2 regions of the Peribacillus sp. NPDC097295 genome follow, and region 2 is predicted to be linked to the other one. Evidence: predicted binding sites of a transcription regulator. Region 2 holds the regulator's gene; the other holds the start of a gene.
The links. The regulator NrdR, encoded in region 2, represses ribonucleotide reductase genes. The targets are predictions, from matches to a motif close to AACACNATATATNGTGTT.
Positions count from the first base shown of each region.

Region 1: ACIQXN_RS10170 (vitamin B12-dependent ribonucleotide reductase) is a predicted target of NrdR. The motif match lies at 9,753-9,770, and genes of this name have one in related genera.

Region 1 is NZ_JBIWCW010000004.1:316,001-328,510, reverse strand. Features, by position in the region: gene comGF (competence type IV pilus minor pilin ComGF) at 1-270, shown strand, start outside; gene comGG (competence type IV pilus minor pilin ComGG) at 263-649, shown strand; gene ACIQXN_RS10210 (YqzE family protein) at 717-914, shown strand; gene ACIQXN_RS10205 (YqhG family protein) at 962-1,759, opposite strand; gene ACIQXN_RS10200 (DEAD/DEAH box helicase) at 1,737-3,425, opposite strand; glycine riboswitch at 3,742-3,837, shown strand; glycine riboswitch at 3,841-3,925, shown strand; gene gcvT (glycine cleavage system aminomethyltransferase GcvT) at 4,043-5,149, shown strand; gene gcvPA (aminomethyl-transferring glycine dehydrogenase subunit GcvPA) at 5,168-6,511, shown strand; gene gcvPB (aminomethyl-transferring glycine dehydrogenase subunit GcvPB) at 6,508-7,965, shown strand; gene ACIQXN_RS10180 (rhodanese-like domain-containing protein) at 8,111-8,494, opposite strand; gene ACIQXN_RS10175 (lipoate--protein ligase family protein) at 8,693-9,529, shown strand; gene ACIQXN_RS10170 (vitamin B12-dependent ribonucleotide reductase) at 9,918-12,488, shown strand.
Region 2 is NZ_JBIWCW010000001.1:168,004-180,513, forward strand. Features, by position in the region: gene thrS (threonine--tRNA ligase) at 1-925, opposite strand, end outside; gene ytxC (sporulation protein YtxC) at 1,361-2,197, opposite strand; gene dnaI (primosomal protein DnaI) at 2,321-3,259, opposite strand; gene ACIQXN_RS00830 (replication initiation and membrane attachment family protein) at 3,246-4,655, opposite strand; gene nrdR (transcriptional regulator NrdR) at 4,720-5,181, opposite strand; gene speD (adenosylmethionine decarboxylase) at 5,418-5,798, opposite strand; gene ACIQXN_RS00845 (glyceraldehyde-3-phosphate dehydrogenase) at 6,144-7,181, opposite strand; gene coaE (dephospho-CoA kinase) at 7,346-7,945, opposite strand; gene ytaF (sporulation membrane protein YtaF) at 7,970-8,602, opposite strand; gene mutM (DNA-formamidopyrimidine glycosylase) at 8,680-9,510, opposite strand; gene polA (DNA polymerase I) at 9,531-12,158, opposite strand; gene hflC (protease modulator HflC) at 12,287-12,510, opposite strand, start outside.

The DNA.
Region 1 (12,510 bases), on a different contig from region 2:
GAAGTCAGAAGCTCTAAAAGTCAGGATGTGGTGGGAAATAAATTATATTTACTGTCAGGTGAAGATTTATCTTTGATTGAACAATATAATGACAAGCTTAGGAGGCGTGTTAATGGCGGGGGTCATGAGGTCATTCTGCAGAACATATCAAATGTGGAGGTGGAAAAGGTTGACAATGTCATTGAAATCCATATAACAGATAAATCAGGTAAGACCTTTTTTCGGAAATTTCATCCTTTCCTCAAGAATGAGATGGCGGCTGATGGATAATCAAAAAGGAGTCGTATTCCCGATGGTTATGATTATAGCTAGTGTATTTATTATGTTCACGATCTTGATGATTGATCAATTTGTCATTGATAAAAAATTTTATAAAGAAGTTGAAGAAACATTAATTTCCGATCACTTAGTGCATCTAGCCGTTAATGAGGTGACAGCCGAATGGGACGGTGAGATACCTAAAAGCATTCAGGGGGACATTTCGTATCCAAATGGTGACGTGCATTATAAATTAACGAAACAAGATGTGCGATATGCCTATATCGAGTTTTCATCTTTGTCTAAGAATAATCGGACAGGCCGAATCATCATTCTATATGATAAAAAAATAGGTAGAGTAATAGAATGGATAGAAAAACTCAAGGACTAACCGTTCTTCTGCTTGGTTGGAATAAAAGAGGCATATATCGGACATACTTAGTCATGGGTGATTGTATATGTCGACAAATGCTTATATCAAATATATTACACAGCAAATTGTACAGTATTTCAATTTATCGAAGAGGGAAAGAAAAGAAAAGCGCCGTCACCGGAAAGAGGATAAAGAGCCTACTGTCTCACACTGGTTTGGCATTGTTCCTTTTGCATTATCCATGTTTATTAAAAAAATCAAAAAGAGAAAGCAGATGTCTTGAGCTTCCGTTCGGACATCTGCTTTCTTTTTGATTTGCTTAGGAGAAGGTTATGCTAAAGTTCGGTCGGATAAATAAAACAAACCGCCATTGATGATGGAAATCTGAATGTTTGGTTCATATTGGGCCTGCAATGCCTGTTTTTCAGTAAAATAACTTTCACTTTTCTCCTCCATATCCTTGTAGAAATGTTCCAATAAATCAAGGTCGGTCTGCCAACGTACCATGGCCTCTTCTGCCCAGGTATGGTCATCATTCTCAAAGCTTTTACGAATATATGTATCGAGCCTGGACAAACCGCTTTTTGGCATGATCAAAGGCGAAAGCGTAAATGAGTAATCCGGTATTTTAGGAGTGACTTTGACCGGCAATAAACGTTCGTGAAATCCTTCCATGATCTCCCCTGAAATTAAATTAAGCCCTATAGACATGAAGGTATCCTTTTTTCTGTCACATTGATAAGATATCTTTACATTTTGGGTTAGCCACGGGAACAATGGACTTTGCCCGGTCTTTAAGGGAGGTCTATCCTCAAAAAGCCTAATGAAACCTGCCAGTCTTTTGGTTGATTGGATAATTTGATGAAGCCGTGGCGACCCAAAGTGAATTCTTTCCCCTTTCATATCAGGTGGTGCCAGTTCGGGGTGCGTGATGAAAGTGAGTTGGCCAGGATTTGGTATCCCGCCGGTTTTTTCGAGATAGTGCCAATAAAAAGGTCTGTTCATCAGTTCCTTATCCATTTCAACCGTTAACTGAACTGTGAGATAGGCTGAGGTGTCTTCAAGCACAACACAGTCATTGGCTTGAAAGTAAGTTAATAAAAAATCATGAATTTCCTGTTGCTGCATGAATTTCACCATCCTTCATATCTTGTGCGAACTGAATCATGGAAGTTAAATTATCCATTTTTATTTTCATTTCGCCTTCCGTTTTGGATTCCCCGACAACATCAATTAAATATTCCTCGATATTGTTAATATCCAATTTTGTTAAGATGTCATCCAATTCTCCGATCACCTTTTCAAACAAATGGATTTTCTCATACAGCAATTTCAATATATGTTCTTCCACAGTATTCTTCGTTGCAAAGTTATAGATCATGACGTCTTCCTCTTGGCCTAGCCGATGAATCCGTCCAATCCTTTGTTCTAACCTCATTGGATTCCAAGGTAGATCGAAATTGATCAAATGGTGGCAGAATTGCAAGTTGATTCCTTCCCCACCAGCCTCGGTGGCAATTAATACTTGGGTTTTCTTTTGAAAGAGTTCCTTCATCCAATCTTTTTTCCCACGCTTAAATCCACCGCGGAAGGGTACGGAAGAAATGCCGTGTTTCTGTAAATACCATTGAAGATAAAGTTGGGTAGCCCGGTATTCGGTGAAAATGATTACCTTGTCATCAATTTTTTTTATAAGTTCCAAAGCTTTCTCTGCCTTTGAATTTTGTTCGGTTAGATTCACTTTCTCAAAAAGTCCATCTAACTTTGCTTCAAAGTCAGCGGTCGGTTCTTTATATTTTTCCTTCATGTTTTTCAATGTATAATAAACTGCTTCTCTGCTACTGCATGCTTCCCTTTGGAGGGTGAGTGACGAAAAGGCGCTTCCCTTCGTACCTTCTGACATCGGTTTAAACTTAGTTACGGCATCGTACAAGGCTTGCTCTGTCGGTGAAAATTCAATGATGATCGTTTCGACATTCCGTTTTGTCCATTCTATCCCTGTATCGGCACGGCGATTCCTTATCATGACCGTATTGACAAGATCCTTTAAATGCTCATCTTCTAGAATGTTCCGACCTTTCCCTTTATATTTCTCAGAAAAGAGTGTGGCATTCCCTAAGTGTCCAGGTTTTAATAAAGAAACGAGGTTAAAGATTTCTTCGACTTTATTTTGAATCGGTGTTGCAGTCAGTAATAAACAAAATTTCTTTTTCAGGTTCTGAACGAATTCATAATTCTTCGTTTTATTATTTTTAAGTTTATGAGCTTCATCAATAATGATAAAGTCATATTCTAGATTGGAAATGATATCCCGATGGGGGGCTCGTTTAGCTGTATCGATGGACGAAATAACGATATCACATGATTCCCACACATAACTTTTCCTTTGCACGACCGCGGGAATATGAAATTTGGTATTCAATTCGAAAGCCCATTGGGTGACAAGTGATGCGGGCACAAGGATCAAAACTTTCTTGACAAGACCGCGAATCATATATTCTTTTAAAATCAATCCTGCTTCAATCGTCTTACCGAGACCGACTTCATCAGCCAAAATGGCTTTGCCGTTCATATCTTCAACCACCTGTCGCGCAGCTTCTAATTGATGGGGAAGCGGCGTGAGTTGTGGAAGATGTTTGGGGGCTTGTAGACCTTCGAAATCAGGAATGATCAGGTTCTCTTCCATTTGGACCGCCAATTTGTAAAGATCCCAATTTCCCCAGGGTCCGTCATTTTCCATCTTTTGAAGCAATTCATCATTCCAATCAGAACTGAAGGATATATTAATTTTCATTGGTACTTACTCCTTCTTACACGTAATTTTCTTATTTGTAGTTGGATCGATGTTTTTTATAAAGTAATGAATTTTTCTCTACGAAAGTTATTGCAGAGAAAAGTATCTTAAGGTAGGATGTAAATATATTTAGAAAATTGCAATAGTATTGAAATATAAGAATGAGTTTATAAATCTTAGTATGCATAGTATTAGCATTCTGCACATGCTTTATCCCAAGATTAACAAAGCACAGATATTGCATTACTTTCTAGATAGTTGAAAACGGTCAGTGTGGGAATCGCTAATTCTTTCAATCATTTACAATAATAAGCGGGTGATGGTAAGGGGAGAGACTACATATCTATAGATGTAGCGCCGAAGGAGCAAGCTTAGCAGTGAATCTCTCAGGCAAATGAACTCTTATCGGACGCGACTCTGGAGAGCGCCAAACTACTTAATGATGGCCACCAAAGGGGAAAACCTATTATATAGGTAAACTTTCAGGTTTCAGGACAGAGAAAAAGCCAATTTGGCTTTCTCTGTCCTTTTTTGTGTCCTTTTCCATGATTAATGGATTCTAAGGAAAACATTTAGTGATAAAGGGAAACAACAAAAAAATAGAGGGAGGTCATTTTTTGAGCACTTTGAAAAGAACGCCATTATTCGAGGTTTATAGTGAAAACGGTGGGAAAACGATAGATTTTGGTGGTTGGGAGCTTCCTGTGCAGTTTTCGGGCATTAAAGATGAACACGAGGCTGTACGCACAAAAGCGGGCTTATTCGATGTATCGCATATGGGAGAGATTGAGGTGAAAGGTACTGAGAGCCTTGTCTTTTTACAAAAGATGCTGACAAATGATGTATCCAAGCTGAAACAGGGGGGAGCATTATACACGGCCATGTGTTATGAAAATGGAGGGACGGTTGACGATCTTATCGTCTATCAAAAAGCGGAAGACGACTATCTGCTCGTGGTCAATGCAGCCAATATCGAAAAAGACTTTAATTGGCTTCAGGCTAATGGTATGGATGGTGTCAAGATTCATGATGTTTCAAACGATTATGCGCAACTCGCTCTGCAAGGTCCTCAAGCGGAGAAAGTATTGCAGAAGATTACCGACCAAACTGATTTGAGCACGATTGGCTTTTTTAAATTTAAAGAAGACGTCCATATTCATAATATATCCACGATGGTTTCACGTACAGGATATACGGGTGAAGATGGGTTCGAGATATACTGCCGGAGTGAAGATGGTCCTGCCCTTTGGAGAGCAATTTTGGAAGCTGGTAAAGAAGAAGGAATACAACCGATTGGATTGGGGGCCCGTGATACCCTCCGGTTTGAAGCAAAACTACCGTTATATGGGCAGGAACTTTCACCGGATATCACTCCTATTGAAGCCGGTATTGGCTTTGCTGTTAAAACGGAGAAGGAATCAGACTTTTTTGGGAAATCTGTGCTTCTTGAACAAAAGGATAAAGGGGCAACACGTAAGCTTGTCGGACTCGAGATGATCGAACGTGGCATACCACGGCATGGCTATAAAGTATACAGCGGGGACAAAGTCATTGGGGAAGTGACGACAGGGACTCAGTCGCCAACATTGAAAAAAAATGTAGGATTGGTGCTTATCGATAAGAATCATTCAGATCTTGGCACCGAAGTCGAAGTCGAAATACGTTCAAAAAGAGTGAAAGCTATTATTATCCAAACGCCTTTTTATAAAAAAAGAGGAAAGTAGAAGGGAATGGTCCATAAGATGAAACATCGTTACTTACCGATGACAGAGCAGGATAAACAGGAGATGTTGGAAGTTATAGGAGTCAATGCTGTAGATGACCTTTTCAGTGATATACCGGAAAATGTTCGCTTTCAAGGTGAATATGACATAAAACCAGCCAAATCGGAACCAGCTTTAATGAAAGAATTATCGAAACTAGCATCCCGAAATGCGGATCTTAAAAACTATGCATCCTTCCTTGGGGCGGGTGTGTATGACCATTATTCACCTGTCATTGTCGATCACGTCCTATCCCGTTCGGAATTTTATACGGCCTATACCCCTTATCAGCCGGAAATTTCTCAAGGGGAGCTTCAGGCCATTTTTGAATATCAAACGATGATCAGTGAATTGACGGGAATGGATGTTGCCAACTCCTCGATGTATGACGGCGGAACAGCATTAGCTGAAGCAGCCATGCTTGCCGCCGGTCAAACACGCCGGAAAAAAATTCTCATATCAGCGACGGTACATCCAGAATCAAGAGAAGTAGTGAAAACATATGCCAAAGGTCAACGTGTTGAGGTCATCGAGATCCCTCATACAAATGGTGTCACGGACTTGGCTGCTTTAAAGGATCTGGCTATGGATGATATTGCAGGAGTGATTATACAGTACCCGAACTTCTTCGGCCGCATCGAACCGTTGAAGGAGATGGAAGAGCTCATACATAATGTAAAGTCCATGTTCATCGTGTCCAGCAATCCACTTGCACTTGGTGCTTTGACCCCACCAGGCAAACTCGGTGCTGATATCGTGACAGGTGATGCCCAGCCATTCGGCATTCCGGCCGCTTTTGGTGGGCCTCATTGCGGATATTTTGCGGTCACGAAGAAATTGCTTCGTAAAGTCCCGGGCCGTCTAGTCGGACAGACGGTGGATGAAGATGGAAAACGGGGATTTGTACTGACGCTTCAAGCACGTGAGCAACATATACGTCGTGACAAGGCGACATCCAATATATGTTCCAATCAGGCATTGAATGCATTAGCAGCCTCTGTAGCGATGACGGCACTAGGGAAAAAGGGCGTCAAAGAAATGGCCGTACAAAATATTCAAAAAGCCCATTATGCAAAAAAAGCGCTACAGGAACAAGGAATAGAAGTTGTATTTGAAGGACCCTCCTTTAATGAATTTGTCATTAAGCTTTCCCTTCCTTTCAAAGATGTCAATAAAAACCTCTTTGAAAAAGGAATGATTGGCGGCTTTGATTTAGGATCGGCTTATCCAGAGTTGCTAAATCATATGTTAGTGGCGGTTACAGAACTTAGAACAAAAGAAGAAATCGATGAATTTGCGCAGGAACTGGGGGATCAACTATGAATAACCAAGACCAATCACTCATTTTTGAAATCAGTACATCCGGTCGAATCGGATATAGCCTTCCGGAAATGGATGTAGCGAGCGTTCCACTTGAGGAAATCATTCCGGCCGATTATATACGTGAAGAAGAAGCTGAGCTCCCGGAAGTTTCAGAGCTGGATATCATGCGTCATTATACCGCTCTATCAAAGCGGAATCATGGTGTGGACTCTGGGTTCTATCCGCTCGGTTCCTGCACGATGAAGTATAATCCGAAAATTAATGAAAATGTAGCACGGTTTAATGGTTTTTCCCATATCCATCCCTACCAAGATCCATCGACCGTTCAAGGTGCTCTTGGGTTATTATTCGATCTGCAGGAACATTTAATTGAAATTACCGGAATGGACCAAGTGACTTTACAACCCGCTGCGGGTGCCCATGGTGAATGGACGGGTCTAATGATGATAAGGGCTTTCCATGAAGCGAATGGGGATTTTAATCGGACGAAAGTCATCGTTCCCGACTCGGCTCATGGAACGAATCCGGCATCGGCCACGGTTGCCGGGCTGGAAACAATAACCGTGAAATCCAATGAATTCGGGCTCGTGGACCTTGAAGACTTGAAGCGAGTCTTGGGACCGGATACGGCAGCGTTAATGTTGACAAATCCGAATACGTTAGGCTTATTCGAAGAGAATATTCTTGAAATGGCACAGCTTGTTCATGAGGCTGGTGGAAAATTATATTATGATGGAGCTAACCTGAATGCCGTTCTATCCAAAGTCAGACCAGGAGATATGGGATTTGACGTAGTTCATTTAAATCTCCATAAAACATTCACTGGCCCTCATGGAGGCGGAGGACCGGGATCCGGTCCGGTAGGGGTAAAGGCGGATCTGATTCCCTATTTGCCTAAACCGCTTGTGGTTCAAGAGGGCGATCAATATGTTCTTGATTATGACCGCCCGCAATCCATTGGAAGGGTCAAACCCTTTTATGGAAACTTCGGCATCAATGTGAGGGCTTATACGTATATAAGGTCAATGGGACCGGATGGCCTTAAGGCCGTTACGGAGAATGCAGTCATCAATGCAAATTATATGATGCGGAGGTTGGAGCCTTATTTCGATTTGCCGTATGACCGTCATTGTAAGCATGAATTTGTACTGAGTGGACGCAGGCAAAAGCTGTTGGGTGTTCGCACATTGGATATCGCCAAACGGTTACTGGATTTTGGGTATCACCCACCAACCATTTACTTTCCGTTGAATGTGGAAGAGGGAATGATGATCGAACCGACTGAAACGGAGTCTAAGGAAACGTTGGACGCTTTTATTGATGCAATGATACAAATAGCCAAGGAAGCTGAAGAAACCCCTGAAATCGTTCAGGAGGCGCCTCATACAACGGTTATTAAACGCCTGGATGAAACATTGGCTGCCAGGAAACCGATTCTTCGTTATCAAGGGTGACGATCCCTATAAAAAAAATCCCTGCCATTTGGCGGGGACTTTTTCGTTTGGACATTCATATGTATCGCGTGGAATAAGACGCTTAATTGATCACCATGCTTCTCATTCCCATACCGAACAGATATGATACGTTCACAAAATGCACTTATTTCTTCGCCTTGATCTTACCAGTCCACATTTTGAAACCGCCTTTTAGATGGAAAAGCTCTCTATAGCCTTTTTTGTATAGCATGGCTGCAGCTCTTCCGCTAATGATCTCACTTTGAGCGTACAAGTATACTGGCTTGTCCTTTCTAATTTCGACCAAGCGGGTCTTCATTTGTGTCATAGGGATATTTCTTGCGCCTAAGATATGACCATTATCAAAATCATTGGGTTCCCGAACGTCGATTAATTGCACTTTTCTGTAGTTAGCAATAAATTCTTCCTGTGTTAAGGTTTTAACGATTTTACGTTGACGGAACCAATTAAAAAGTGAATATGCAACGATGGCTACTATGATGATGATTAGTGTATATAAAATCTCCAAACATAAAAACTCCCTTCTACCTAAACGAATACAGACAATGTCTATTATATAATTGGTTTCACCAATAATCAAAAAAAATTTTCATAAATATTTCAGGCTTTTCTTCCTTTCTTTTTCAGCGTACAAAACTCTGGTAAACTACTACTTGTGAGTTTTTATTAGAGGGTCTATTGAGCCTACGGGAAAAGAGGGGTAAGTGTGTCAAAAGAAAAATGGGGATTCATTGATTCAGGTGATTGTTCGGCTGCTTATAATATGGCAATGGATGAAGCGCTCCTAAACTGGCAGAGTAATGGAGAGATTCCACCCATTATCCGATTTTACGGGTGGAAACCAGCTACATTGTCAATTGGGTATTTTCAAAAGGCAGAAGCTGAAATCGATCTAACGGAAGTTAAAAGGCAAGGGTTAGGTTTCGTCCGCAGACCCACAGGAGGACGGGCTGTTTTGCATGAACATGAATTAACCTATAGTGTAATCGTCCCAGAGTCCTATCCGGGAATGCCGAATACAGTTACAGAAGCATATCGAGTTATTTCTGAAGGAATATTAAGGGGGTTTAGAAATCTTGGATTGGCTGCTTATTTTTCTGTGCCCGAAACCGAACAGGAAAAAGCGGTGTTGAAATCACCAAAGTCCTCAGTCTGTTTCGATGCTCCAAGCTGGTATGAACTAGTCGTTGAGGGAAAAAAAGTTGCTGGCAGTGCACAAACGAGGCAAAAAGGTGTTATCCTTCAACATGGAGCCATCTTACTTGAACTTGATGAGGATAAGTTATTTAGTGTATTCAAGTTCTCCGATGAGCGGGTAAAAGAAAAAATGAAGAATAATCTAAAGAACAAAGCAGTGGCAATCAATGACCTTGCCGGTAGAAAAATATCAATCCTCGAAGCAAAACAAGCCTTTGAAAAAGGATTTGCTGAAGGCCTGTCGATTGAATTGGAACCATTTGAACTGAATGGAGAGCAATTACGGGAAGTGAAGGACATTGCCAAAAATAAATACGAAAGCGATGACTGGAATTTTATGAGGTAGAAAAAGCAGGAGAATGGTAATCGATAATAAATAAGTGTTTTCAGATTTGTGTGAACAAGTTTGCTTTTCCTTTAACGTCGGGGCTTTGAAAGAGGTGTTCAAAAAGCAAGGTTGAAATTCATTGAAATCTGTCGAAAATATATTCTAAATCTACATTTTCCTCCCTTTTGCTAACTCAGTTAATTGATTTATCGTTTGACAAAATCAAATAATAATCAAAGTGAACACAATATATAGTGGTTTAAATATTTACTTAAATACTACATGTTGAATTTTGAGTTTCGCTATGATAAATTTAATGTAACTTGTTAAGCGAAACGGACATGTAGACTACATATTGATTTTTGCAACAAGAACGGATCTTGAAACATGTAAAGGAGAGGGAATTATGTCGGTTGTAATTAAAGAAGCTTTAAAGGTTGATTTAGAAAGGTTGAATAAAGATATATCTTTATTTCCCCAAGTTCATCCTGTAACGGCTGATATGAAAATGATGCATAAAGGCGTGTCCCGTCTAGTTATGCTTGACCGCTATTCTTTTAAGGATACTGAAAAAATCACACTCTCTGCTGGCGATTTTGTAGTATTGACAATTAAAGAGGATCCAAAATTCCCTGCACGTGGACTTGGCTATATCGTTGAAATTGATTGGGAGTCGAAAAAGGCGAAGGTTTTAGTGGACGATGAGTTCCGCGGAGTGCTAGATAATCCGGAAGAAGTAGAAACGGGAATTATTAATCGGCCGCTTGATATCATCGAAAAGCCGCTTGAAATATATTACGAACAAATTGCCAAGCGTAATGCAACGGGATTGGCTTCAGTGGAAACGACTGAAGAAAAGAGAACGGAATGGTTCCATAAATTTTATGAAGAACTGAAGGACCTTAATTTTGTGCCGGCCGGCCGTGTTTTATATGGTGCTGGTTCCAACACGGATGTTACGTATTTTAATTGCTATGTTATGCCGTTCGTTCCAGATTCACGCGAAGGGATTTCTGAACATAGGAAGCAAGTCATGGAAATCATGAGCCGTGGAGGCGGAGTTGGTACGAATGGTTCGACACTGCGCCCAAGGAATACCCTGGCGAAAGGGGTTAATGGGAAGTCTTCAGGATCTGTTTCATGGCTTGATGATATAGCGAAATTGACTCATTTGGTTGAACAGGGTGGTAGTCGACGTGGTGCCCAAATGATCATGCTTACTGATTGGCACCCTGATATTGCTGAGTTCATAATTTCTAAAATGCAAAATCCAAGGATTCTTCGTTACCTAATGGAGAACACAAAAGATGAAACCATAAAAAAATATGCATCGGATAAATTGAAATTCATACCGCATACGGAACAGGAAATGGCTATGTATCAAGGAATCATCAATTATAAGGAGATTCCAGGCCTAGGTGGATTCAATGAGAAAATCATTAGGGAAGCTGAGGAGAAAGTTCGTATAGGCGGAACATATAGTGTCCATAATCCGGACTTCTTGACAGGTGCCAATATTTCAATCTGTTTAACGAAAGAATTCATGGAAGCTGTAGAAAAAGACGGTGAATATGAATTGCGTTTCCCGGATGTCGAAAGCTATGACGCGGAAGAAATGGCGATCTATAATGAAGAATGGCATAATGTGGGGGATGTGCGCGAATGGGAGAAAATGGGCCATAAAGTCCGTGTCTACCGTAAAATCCGTGCTAAAGAGCTTTGGAACCTAATTAATATATGTGCGACTTATTCTGCGGAGCCTGGGATATTCTTCATTGATAACGCCAATGAGATGACGAATGCAAAAGCTTACGGACAGCAAGTGGTAGCCACGAACCCGTGTGGCGAACAGCCGCTCGCTCCATTCTCGGTTTGTAATCTGGCTGCGGTCAACCTAGCTAAAATGGCCGATAAAGACAATAAAACCGTTAACTTCGAAAAACTTAAAAGGACGGTTGAAGTCGGCGTGCGGATGCAGGATAACGTCATTGATGCAACTCCTTACTTCTTAGAGGAAAACAAAAAACAGGCACTCGGAGAGAGACGGGTTGGACTAGGTGTCATGGGTCTCCATGATTTGCTAATCTACTGTGAAACCGAGTATGGATCAGAAGAAGGAAAGATCCTGGTGGACAAGGTGTTTGAAACGATTGCGACGTCAGCCTACAATGCGTCAGTGGAACTTGCAAAAGAAAAAGGCAGTTTCCCATTCCTAACGGGTTCAACGGACAAAGAGACGACTGAGCTTAGAACACGTTTCACAAATACTGGATTTATGAAAAAGATGCCTGAAGATATCCGTAAAGGTATCGCGGAACACGGCATACGCAACTCGCACTTATTGACCGTTGCTCCAACTGGAAGCACAGGAACGATGGTTGGCGTTTCAACTGGTCTTGAACCTTATTTCTCCTTCACGTATTTCCGTAGTGGACGTTTAGGGAAATTCATTGAAGTCAAAGCAGACATTGTTCAGGAATACTTGGATCGTCATCCCGAGGCGGACCCGGAGAATCTTCCTAAGTGGTTCATTTCGGCAATGGAACTGGCTCCGGAAGCCCATGCAGATGTTCAGTGCATCATTCAACGTTGGATTGATAGCTCGATCAGTAAAACGGTTAACGCGCCAAAAGGATATACTGTTGAGCAAGTCCAAAAAGTATACGAACGTTTATACAAGGGCGGTGCAAAAGGCGGTACGGTTTATGTAGATGGCAGCCGTGACAGCCAGGTACTGACGCTGAAAGCAGAAGAGAATCAAATGGAACAGCAACTTGAAATGGTTGGCTTAACAGATGTGGTAGAAAAGAAAAAAGTCGTTTTGGTCGATACGATCAATGAATTGCGTTCGACTAATGTTACGATTGGATCAGAAGTAGGTAACACGTGTCCAGTTTGCCGTAAAGGTGAAGTTCAAGAGATGGGCGGATGTAATACGTGTACTAACTGCGGTGCGCAGTTGAAATGCGGGCTTTAAACGGTAATGATCTATAAAATGT
Region 2 (12,510 bases):
TTTTATAAAGATCTACGCTACCCATTACTGGTGTATACACGTGGTCATACCCTAGACGTTCTTCCTTGTCCACAATATAACGCTCAATCGTACGACGGATTGTTGCACCCTTTGGCAACCACATAGGCAAACCTTGGCCGACTTTTTGCGAAGTCATGAACAGGTCCAATTCTTTACCGATTTTACGGTGATCACGCTCTTTTGCTTCTTCCAAGAAACGTAGATGATCAGCCAGGTCTTCTTTTTTGAAGAAAGCCGTACCATAAATACGTTGTAGCATTTTGTTCTTGCTGTCGCCTCTCCAATATGCGCCTGCAATGCTTAACAGCTTGAATTCCTTAATCTTACCAGTGGATGGTACATGAATGCCTCGGCAAAGGTCAAAAAACTCGCCTTGTTCATAAATGGTTACTTGTTGCTCAGCTGGAATCGCATCGATCAATTCCAATTTATATTCGTCACCAATCTCTTTGAAACGTGAAATGGCTTCATCACGGCTTACTTCGATACGTGAAATCTCCAGGTTTTCATTGACGATTTTCTTCATTTCTTTTTCAATCGCAGAAAGGTCATCAGGAGTCAACGATTCCTCCAGGTCGATGTCGTAATAAAAGCCGCCTTCGATGACTGGACCGACACCGAATTTAGCATTTTTATAAAGGCGTTTGATTGCTTGTGCCATTAAATGTGCGGTACTGTGGCGAAGGACCTCAAGCGCTTCCGCAGCATCTTGAGTAACGATTTCGATCGTACCGTCTTCTTCGATTGGACGTTTCAAATCATATAGTTCACCATTGAATTTACCTGCAATGGATTTCTTTCTTAGTCCTGGGCTGATGGATGCAGCGATGTCTTCAGTTGTTGTGCCTTTAGCAAACTCCTTAACCGCTCCATCAGGAAAAGATATTTTCAGTTGTTCTGACATTGTAGTTTCACTCCTTCTTTTTTAAAAACCATCCATATCAAGCATTAAGAGGGACTCAGGCAAATGAATGGATTAAAACACAAAAAAGCCCGCCCCTGTATAAAACAGGGACGAGCTTAGTAATTATCATTAACCCGCGGTTCCACCCTCGTTCCATTCTGCTTTTCACGGCAAAATGACACTTGTAACTTGGTAACGGCAGCTTCCCGTCAGTTCATAATCGCAAAAATGCTTTCCGAACCGAAGTTTAAAGGTGGTAAGTGTTCCATGCTAATAGGAAGCTTACAGCCTAATGGCTTCCCTCTCTGAAAATTGGCAACTAGAATACCCGTGTCCTCATCATAACTTTTGTTTTAATAGTATGTAGGAAATTATAATTCGTTATGCATTGAAAATCAAGGTTAAATTTAAGTTTTACCCATTATTCCCAAAAAATCATTCAGTCGCCTGCCGAAATGCCGAAAGTGGCAGGACCGTTGCCCTTTCTTCGAAGATTCGTGTCATCGTTTGTATCAGACCCTCTTCCTTGTTATCGGTATAGATATATAAGCTAGTCGGAGCGATTGACAGAAGCGGTGCCAAAATGACCGTGTCGAGAAAGAATGAACTATCGGCTAACAATTTCCTGTCAATCATGCTAGTGAGTTTTCGGCGATCAAGCCGACCAAGCTCATGATCATAGAACTGAACACCATCACGATAGACAAGGTGAAGCCTTGATAATTTCGATTCCTGTTCATGTAGGCGATCCCGCAGCATCGCAATGAAATTTTGATAATCCTGTTCGAGCTTGTATTCATCAATAGCAAGACCCGCATACTTTTCCAATGCATGTCGAAAAGACCTTAACCGAAAGGTAGTAAAAGAATCAAATGAAAAGGAAACCTTTCCTGCCACTATACTCTTAAGACCATCTTTGATCGATTGCTTTTCCTTACAAAATAAATCACCCCTACCTTTGGAGTTATCCCCATCGATGATGGATAAAGCAATTTCGATTATCGCATCGATTTCTTCTTGTTCTCTGTAGAAAAATTTGCTGATGATGATTTGTTTAAGAACAGGAAGCGTTTTTTCTTCAATCAAAAAGGAATGGAATACTTCACTAAGCAGCGTCAGCCATTTCTCATCTTCTAACTCGGTCATATCAACAAGGAGACCTTGTTGTGGGAACAATTCAATATATGGTTCAAATTCTGCCCCGAAAGGATGGACAGAAATGAGTTTCAAAAGTTTTAAAGCTTCCGAATCATTTTGAAACGATATTTGCACTACGACATCCCCCCTTCCCCCTTGCTTTACTTTTTTCATGTATATGGGAATAAAGGCTTTTTTAGAAGTAGGATGCGGGCAATGAGCAAAAAAAAGCGGCCTCTTTTTAGAGACCACTTTTCCTTATCTTCTGCGATTCATTCCATCAAGCCTGACGGGCTCTGCCAAATATTGAATTCTTTCCAATACCCTCGCTGCTTTCACTTCTTCCTTCTCCCCACGTTGGGAATAGGTCAAGTGGTTCTCAAGACCTTTCAAATCGAAGTTAGATGTAAAGAACGTCGGTAAGTTTTCTAGCATTCTAAATTGGAGGATCGGACCTAAGACTTCATCGCGTCCCCAACTAGTCATCGATTCTGCTCCAATATCATCGAGCATGAGCACGGGCGCCGTTTTGACCATCTCTATCTTTTCATTGACGGTATTATCACCAATCGAACCCTTAAGCTCCCGCAGATAATCAGGTACATAGACGATCATCGAGGATATTTGCCTTTGCGCGAGTTCATTGGCAATCGCACCCAATAAATACGTTTTACCAACGCCAAATTTCCCGTAAATATACAAACCCTTTTGCCGTTTACCAGGCTCATATTCCATGATGAACGACATCGCTTTGCCTAAAACGCCTAGTCGTTTATTTTCATCGTCTGTATGTGAGAAATCATCAATGGTCGCTTTCAAAATGTCCTTAGGAACATAAAGACTGCGGATGAGTTTTTCCCGTTTCCGCTTTTCATCCTCCGCCAATTTCCTTGGACAGATCTCATAATTCAAATTAAGAGCCTTCCCTTGAACAACCAGCTTTGGATAATACCCATGCATCATATTGATGCATCCATCCAAGCTTGGACATTTATCACACTTGTTGCTTTGAGAAATAAATTCATAAAGCTTCCCTAAATTCTTATCAATCATTTCTTCTGTGACTGTTGAGCTATTGGCATTCAAAAACAGACGCACCTGTTCATTTTCGAATATCTCCTGCTTCAACTGTTCATAGCGCTGCTGAAAGTCACCCGTATTGGCCAGCTTACTAAGCGATTTATTAATCTTTTCCATCGTTCATTTCACCTCCAGCTTTCCACTGCTTCCATTTCTCTTGTAGCTCACGTTTTTGTTCATTCAGTTCAGGTTGCTCTGCTTCCTGTTCTTGTTTATCTTCATTCTGCTCAAGCCAGTCCGGAATCACTTCTTCTCTTATCGATTTTTTCCGGCCACCTTTTGCAACATTTTTACTTCCTTGTGCCCACTCTTGATATTTCCGGTGTTCATTTTTGGCTAGTTCCATCGCTTCTATGACAGTAGAGACCTTCAAGCGAGCCCAATGACCAGCCAGTTTTTCCACATAACCCTTCGTGAATTTCATGTCTGTTTTAAGCATAACGTATTCAATTAAAACATTCACCACTCCAGGATTCAGCTTTTGATTGATCATCACACCCTCGACCACTTTTAAATCACCGCCTGTCGGCTCCGCTCCTCCGGATAACTGCATGAGTCGATCTCGTGGTGAAGTAGTCTCCAAATGCCGTATCAACTCTTGCTCCTGAGTTTTAGGTTCCTCTTTTTGCGTACGTTCCCGTATTGGCTGTACACGATTAACCAAGGAAGGCATATCGGCCTGGCGTTCAATTTGGTACCAGTCCCTTGCCGCTTTTCGCAGTAACTCCTCATCAATCTCATCGTCCAACGTTACTGCATCCATCACTAGTTTTTGCATCTCAAGTGGGTTGATCCCGTATAGAAAGGCAAGTTTGGCAATCGTATTTTTTATTTTGGGCGTAAAAGCCTTTTTGGGCACAATGGAGTTCTTCATGCCTGCGAACATCAGGTCAAAGTCAAACAGCCCGTCGAACCCAGATGGCTCAACTCCGTCAAATTGGTCGACGAATCGCTGTTCAGGCAATGGATTCCATTCGTTTTTCGCTTCATCCGTCACATACAATGAATCTAGATGGTCCGATGAAAACACCTCAGCGAAGGATTTGGTCGCATGTTCAAATTCATCTGTTGCGATAGTGTCCACACAAAAGAATCTTTTTAGCCGATTGAACTGGACCTTGCCAATCTTTTTATATAAGTATATATTCAGCATTCCATCAGTGAAAAACTGCCGGGGTGTTAAAGGTGGATTTAGTTCATAAATGAATTCCTTTGTATCCCCTTTTGATTTCTTATACACATTCAGTAATCCGATTCCTTCAAGCAAAAGCCTTGCTTCGTAGATATCGCTTAATTTAAGGCCGATCGTATTCATTAATTGATAATGTGAGGAAGCCTCCGACCAAAGCCGATTCTCTTCCATCTCACTCCATAACGTCATGTATAGGCTAATACAGATCGGTCCTATAAGAGGCTGGTACAGTCGTGTCAGTATTTTCCGATCATAATCATGAAGCAGCCCCGCAGAGGAAACCAAATATGAATCCGCGGGGAGCAGTTCCTGCCAATGCATGGACATCTTCCTTCAAACCTTTCAAAAGATATAGTTAAAAAAGAGCCAAAGTAAATCTTCAGCTCTACTTTCTTTCTTTATTTATTAAATCTTTCAATTCATCGATAAAAACATTTATATCTTTAAATTGTCGGTATACGGAGGCAAATCTCACATAGGCAACTTCATCAACTTCAGCCAGTTGGTCCATCACCATTTCACCGACACTGTCACTTTTCACTTCCGAAATTCCTTGATTGCGCAGTTCCTTTTCAACATAACTTGTGATTTGCTCTAGTTCCTTTAAGGGAACAGGACGTTTTTCACAAGCCCTGATGAGTCCGCGCAGGATTTTGTCACGGCTGAACTCTTCCCGTGTTCCACCCTTTTTCACGACGATCAGCGGTGTTTCCTCGACCTTTTCAAATGTCGTGAATCGAAAACTGCATGCCTCGCATTCTCGTCGACGTCGAATCGATTTACTTTCGTCGACCGGCCTGGAATCGAGCACCCTAGTTCCATTATATTGACATGATGGACATTTCATCATTACCAGCTCCGTATTTTAAGTGATACTCCTAATCAAACTTACCTAAGGAATACTATTTAATCTTAATCTTATATAAAAGGGACAACCAGTACAAGTAAAAAGTAAAACTTCCAGTAGCAAGCATGTTTCACTTCCCCCGTAATGTCCGCTAGTTGAGCTTCACATACGGGAAGAAAAACCATTCCATTGCATCAAAAAAGAGATGCATCTATGGCATCTCTGTTAATTCGTTATTATAGTACGCTCATTTTGGTTTTTTTCATTTGTACGGGACCAAGTCCACGTGGAAGTTCGATGTTTTCTCGCGTTTGTGCATTCAAAGCCTCTGCAATATAATCAGCAGCGATATTTGGATCTAAGTTGCCACACGTATAGACGTCAATGCTGGCATACCCATGTTCTGGAAAGCTATGAATGGTTAGATGTGATTCAGAAATGATGACCACCCCGCTCACTCCTTGTGGAGCAAACTTATGGAACGCCACTTCGCGTACCTCAGCACCCGATTTCAGTGCAGCATCCACGAAGATTCTTTCAATTAAATCAATATTGTTCAGTTTTTCAAAGTCACAACCCCATAGTTCGGAAATGACATGTCTACCCATAGTTTCCATTGTGTAAGCTGATTCCATATTATGTTTCCCCCTTAACCGTGATTAAAAATTCAAAATCCTTAATAACTACCACGGGGGAAAGTTAGTCCAAAGAGGTCCTAACCCTTTAAGTAGCCATTATGCAAACTCTCTTTATTAAGAAGTTCACGATTTATAGTATATAATGTATGGTTTTCTTTTGCAACTGCATTTAGCATTTTTGGTAAATTAATCATTAATTGTTAGTGAGATATCCTATTCACTCATACTTTTATCCCTTATCAGGACACCAAAGCTATGTTCTGGATTAGTCTAATCCTCCCAAAAAAAACAGCCCGTCAAAGGTAACGGGCCCTGAAACTTTTTCTATTTCGCTGACATCTGAACTTCTGATACCTTACTCAACTCAGAAGCCACTAATTTGACAAGATCGACTACACGGTTGGAATATCCCCACTCATTATCATACCAAGCAAGAATTTTCACTTTTCTATCACCAATCATCATGGTCGACAGGCCGTCGATGATCGCAGAGTGCGGATTAGTTTTAAAATCACTTGAAACAAGCGGTTCTGTTGTATATTCCATAATTCCTTTTAGTTCATTTTCTGATGCGTCAATGAAAGCCTGATTCACTTCATCAATAGTTACATCACGGTTTAAGTCCACAACAAGATCGACTAAAGAAACATTCGGCGTTGGTACACGAATGGCCATACCATGAAGTTTACCTTTTAATTGAGGCAACACCAACGAAAGAGCCTTAGCCGCACCTGTAGTCGTAGGAATGATGCTTTCAGCAGCAGCGCGAGCACGTCTTAAATCTTTATGCGGGTTATCAATGTTATTCTGATCATTCGTATAAGAATGAATGGTCGTCATCAAGCCGTTGTCTATACCAAATTTTTGCTCGAGCACTTTCGCAACCGGTCCAAGGCAATTAGTCGTACAAGATGCGTTCGAAATAACAAAATGCTTGTCGATTTCTAGCGCTTCCTGATTAACGCCCATCACAATGGTAACGTCTTCATTTTTACCCGGCGCGGAAAGAATGACCCTTTTTGCTCCTGCTTCTAAATGCATGGCTGCTTTAGATCGATCATTGAATTTGCCCGTGGCTTCAATTACAATATCTATATCCATCTCTTTCCAAGGCAATAACTTTGGATCGCGATTATTAATCAGTTGTACGCGTCGCCCATTCACGACAAGAGAATCATCTTCGGCAATGATTATACCGTCAAACTTCCCATGAATGGTATCATACTTCAATAAATGAGCTAATGTTTCAGCGGGATAGCTTGCATTAATGGCAACGATGTCCAGACTTTCATCCAATATTGCCTTACGGAAAACCATTCTTCCAATTCTTCCAAATCCGTTAATCGCTATTCTTGAATTCATTTATCGGACCCTCCTGAGTATATTAAAGTTATACTTATTACCCTTCATATGTAATTAGTATAACACATTTAACTCTAAATGTGTTAACAAAAAAAGCGGATTTGTTCTTTTTTCAGAAAAAAAAGGAAAAACCCTTAAAGAGTTCCTCCTTTTCCTATTATATTTTATAAGATGTTCCATTTCTTAAGTACTTCTTCAACCTGCTTTTTCGTTTCTTCTATATCCCCATTATTATCGACAATGGCATCCGCGAGTGCTTTTTTGTCCTTCAGAGGCATTTGCGAACGGATCCTTGCTAATGCATCCGATTTGGTTAATACATTCCGATTCATTAACCGCTCCAATTGAACCGATTCGTCTACATATATCAAGAGTGTTTTTTCCACCATAAACGTCAGCTTGCTTTCGAACAGGAGCGGAATGTCCATAAATACGGTTTCTACTCCTGTTGCAAGGGCCTTTTCCGTCTCCACTCGCATCCAATTCCTCACAGCAGGATGTACGATACTATTTAAAAGCAGTCTTTTTTCTTGATCATGAAATATAATCGAGCCTAATTTTGTCCGGTCAATACTACCATCAGGACATAAAAGATCTTCACCGAAAGCCTTCACCACTTGTAGATAGGCATCTTCACCAGGTTCCACGACAGCACGAGAAGCCACATCCGCGTCCACTACCTGGAAACCCAATTCCTTTATATATTGGCTGACACTACTTTTCCCACTGGCAATTCCTCCAGTGATTCCAATGATTTGTCCCATAAGCTCCCCCTTTAACCCGTCTATTTATAATTTGAATAAGCCAATTAAAATCAGTAATAGGCCTGGAAGAAAGGTCAAATGCTGCACAATTCTATTATTAGAAAGTAATTTTCCGAATTGAAGTCCGCTCCCGATAAAAATGAAGCTCATCACGGCTATGCAGAGTGCAAGAATGATTGGGGAGATCCCCATCATGGCCGCCCCCACCCCGGCACCGAATGCATCGAGTGACAAGGCAAATCCGAGCACAAGCGCCTCGATTCCAGTAATTGTACCTGATTTATCAAAATCGGCATTCAATGGTTTTTGTAAAATATTGATAGCCACGCCTAGCGATTTAATTTCAAAGTTAAAGATGATCTTTTCATGATATCGCTCGTCATTCGTTTCTTTTTCAGGCTTAAAATATTGGTACACCATCCAGGAGCCTAAAAGAACGAGAATAATGCCCCCTGTTTTTTCAGCCGCCCCGACAGAGATAAGCTGACTGATGAATTCACCGATGACCATCGCCATCCCTAAACTCATTGCCGAACAGACAGATACCACTGCAATTGATTTCAAGGGTATTTTCATCTTTCGCATACCAAAAGTCATACCTACACCAAAACCGTCAATACTCACTGCAAAAGCAAGGAAAATGATTTGTAGCCACATCGGAATGATTGCTCCTTCCCATCTTATTGCTACCCTAGTATATGGAAGGAGCCCATCCGATGTGTTTTTATAAATGACTACTTATTCTGCTGACAGGACGGACATATATGTGTGCCCCGTCCGGCCACGACTAACTTCTCGAGAGGGGTATCGCAAACTTTACAGTTCTCCCCTTTACGGCCGTATACATTAAGTTCCAATTGAAACATCCCGATTTGACCTTGTGAGTTGACATACGAACGGATCGTGCTTCCGCCTTTTTCCACCGCTTCGCTCAAGGTAGCGATGATTTCGGCATGCAGCCTTGTGATTTCTTCCAAGGTAAGGGAAGAGGCCTTGCGTTCCGGATGGATACCGGAGCGGAACAATGATTCGTCCACATAAATATTACCGATTCCGACCACGACGGTTTGATCGAGAAGGACAGGTTTGATCTTCCTATTCGTTCTAGCAAGTTTCGCACTCAGTCCTTCGATAGTGAACTCGTCCGATAAGGGTTCAGGACCTAAATGTAGAAGAGGCATCTGCTCCATTTCTTCACCTTTGCGAAATAAATGCATCGTCCCGAATTTGCGGACATCCCGGTACCTAAGCTCACTGCCGTCCGTGAAAGTGAAGATGACATGGGTGTGCTTGTCGTACGTTTCTTCTTTTAAATGCACCCCGTATTTACCTTCCATCCTTAAATGAGAGACCATGGCATAATCATCCAAGGTAAAAATGAGAAACTTGCCCCGACGACCAATATTTTGAATCGTCTGCCCCTTTAATGCATCTTGAAATTGTTCAACTGGTTCAGGTGCCTTGATGATTTTCGGCCAAAGGACGGTAACCTCCATGATTTCCTTTCCCAAAACAAGTTGCTCTAATGTTCTTCTGACGGTTTCCACTTCAGGAAGTTCTGGCATTCATTATCACCTATCTTTATTTATTTGGCATCAAACCATGTTGGTCCGTATGCATAATCCACTTTTAGTGGAACGTTCAATTCAATCGCGCTTTCCATTTCTTCCGGTACGATTTTCATCAGTATCTCAAGTTCCTCCGGCGGCGTTTCGAAAATCAATTCATCATGTACTTGCAGGAGCATCCTTGTTTTAAGACCTTCCTTTTTTAGACGATCGTTCATATTGATCATTGCAAGCTTGATGACATCTGCTGCACTTCCCTGAATTGGGGTATTCATCGCTGTCCTTTCAGCGAAACTGCGTATATTGAAATTACGGCTCGTAATTTCAGGAATGTAGCGCCTTCTTTGTAAAAGCGTTGTACTATATCCGTTCTTACGCGCTTCATGAATGCTTTCTTCCATATAATCTTGCACGCCCGGGAAGCTTTTGAAGTACCTCTCGATGAACTCCCCCGCTTCTTTTCGTGTTATTCCAAGACTTTGCGACAGTCCATAATCACTTATTCCATAAACGATTCCGAAGTTTACGGCTTTCGCGTGGCGACGCATGTTCGAGGTAACCTCTTCTGAAGGCACATGAAATACATCCATCGCTGTCCTTGTATGAATATCCATCCCTGCCCTGAACGCGTCAACCAAACCGCTGTCATTAGCGATATGCGCCAATACTCGAAGTTCGATCTGTGAATAGTCGGCTGCGAAAATAATCCAACCCTTTTCAGAAGGAATGAATGCCTGTCTGATTTTCCGACCTTCCTCTAGACGAATCGGGATATTTTGCAGGTTAGGGTCCGTGGAACTCAAACGCCCTGTTTGGGTCAATGCCTGATTGAAACGGGTATGTACCTTATCCGTTTCCCGATTCACCACTTTTAGCAAGCCCTCGATATAGGTGGACTGCAGTTTCCCCAACTGACGGTACAGCAGGATTTCTTTAACGATATCGTGCTTACTTTCAAGTTTTTCGAGTACATCTGCTGACGTGGAATAACCGGTTTTTGTCTTCTTCAATACGGGAAGCTCCAATTTCTCAAAAAGAATCATCCCAAGTTGTTTAGGCGAGTTAATATTGAATGCTTCTCCAGCCAAATCGAATATCCGTCCTTCAATGCTTCTTAAGCGGACAGCCAATTCCTGTCCCATGTTGTTTAACCTTCCGATATCGACCTTAACGCCCTGCCATTCCATGTTTGCAAGAATGATGGACAAGGGCAGCTCAAGATTGGTTAACAAATCATATTGTTCATACTCGTGCAATTTTTCGACCATCGGTTCCTTTAATCCAAAAATCGCCTTCGCTTTTCTAGCAATATGCTCACTAAGCTCGGCATCTCCAGGTATCTTTCGTCTTGCTCCTTTTCCATAAAAAACATCATCGCTTTCAAGGCGGACCAGACCTTGAGTTTTTGTGATCTCCGCCACCTCATCTACAGACTCCCCGGGATCCAAGATATAGGATGCTAAAAATACATCAAAATCGATGCCCTTTATATCGATTCCGCGATGACGCAGAAGCACAACCGTGCGCTTCGCATCATAAACCGTTTTCTTTTTGGTCTCATCTTCCGCCCACGTCTTGAACAAATCAGACGTCAGGGCTATTTCACCCGGGAAATAAAAATTCCCCTGCTCATTACAGATGGAGATGCCCAATATTTCTGCATGGTGATAATTATCTTCGAGAATTTCGAGGTACAGGGCATTTTCATCAGACAACATTTCCGGCTTCAATTCCGAACTTACCTGAACATTAATGTTTTCCTGTTCTAGCGGTTCCCCCCCTGAAACGTCCAATTTATCAAGAAGTGTTGAGAAACCTAATTCTTTATAAAAATCTATGACCTTTTCCTGGTCCATTCCGTTGTACTCAGTTTCAGCCACGGCCACTTCAATAGGAGCTTCTCTTGTAATTGTCGCAAGCTCTTTACTTAGCAGGGCAAGGTCTTTATTCTCTTCAATCTTTTCTTTTAATTTCTGGCCGCTTACCTCATCAATCGATTGGAGCAGGTTTTCGACCGTTTCGAACTGATGCAACAATTTAAGCGCCGTTTTCTCGCCTACCCCTGGAATTCCCGGGATATTATCAGATGAATCACCCATCAACCCTTTCAAATCAATGATTTGCACGGGAGAAAGGCCGTATTTTTCATGGATATGTTTTGGTGTATATTCTTCAATTTCCGTAATGCCCTTCTTCGTAATCGAAACTGTCGTGTTCGGTGAAGCTAATTGCGTCAAATCCTTATCACCCGAAATGACCTTCACCTCAAAATCATCTTTCTCTGCCTGAAGGGAAAGCGTTCCGATAATATCATCGGCTTCGTAATTTTCCAGTTCATACCGTTTTATTTGGAAGCAATCAAGCAGCTCCCTGATGAAGGGGAATTGTTCGGATAGTTCAGGCGGTGTTTTTTGACGCCCTCCCTTGTATTCCTTAAAGAAAGCGTGTCTAAATGTCGTTTTACCCGCATCGAAGGCCACGAGTATATGAGTTGGCTTTTCTTCTTCAAGGATACGATTGAGCATCATGGTGAATCCATAAACCGAATTCGTATGCACCCCTTTATCATTATTCAAAAGTGGAAGCGCAAAGAATGCGCGGTAGGCTATGCTATTTCCATCTATAAGTACTAACTTTTTATTCAAATTTGTCTTCCTCCAGTCACACCCGTTTTATGTAGGTCGGCTTCTATATATTCACACAAAAAAAACCGTTCATCTTCTTTCCATTCTACCATGAGTAGAAGTGGAAAGAAAAATGAACGGCTATGTGATTATTTAGTATTTCCCATTAACAAGCTAGCGTACGGGGAATCGGACGGTAAAATGATCACCGTTTGATCACCGACCGTTTTTTTGTAAGATTCCAGCGTCCGGTACAGTTTATAAAATTCAGGATCCTTGGAGAATGATTTATTATAAATCTTGGCTGATTCTCCCTCTCCTTCAGCACGTATGACTTCTGCGTTGGCTTGCGCAGTTGCAAGCAATTCCGTTA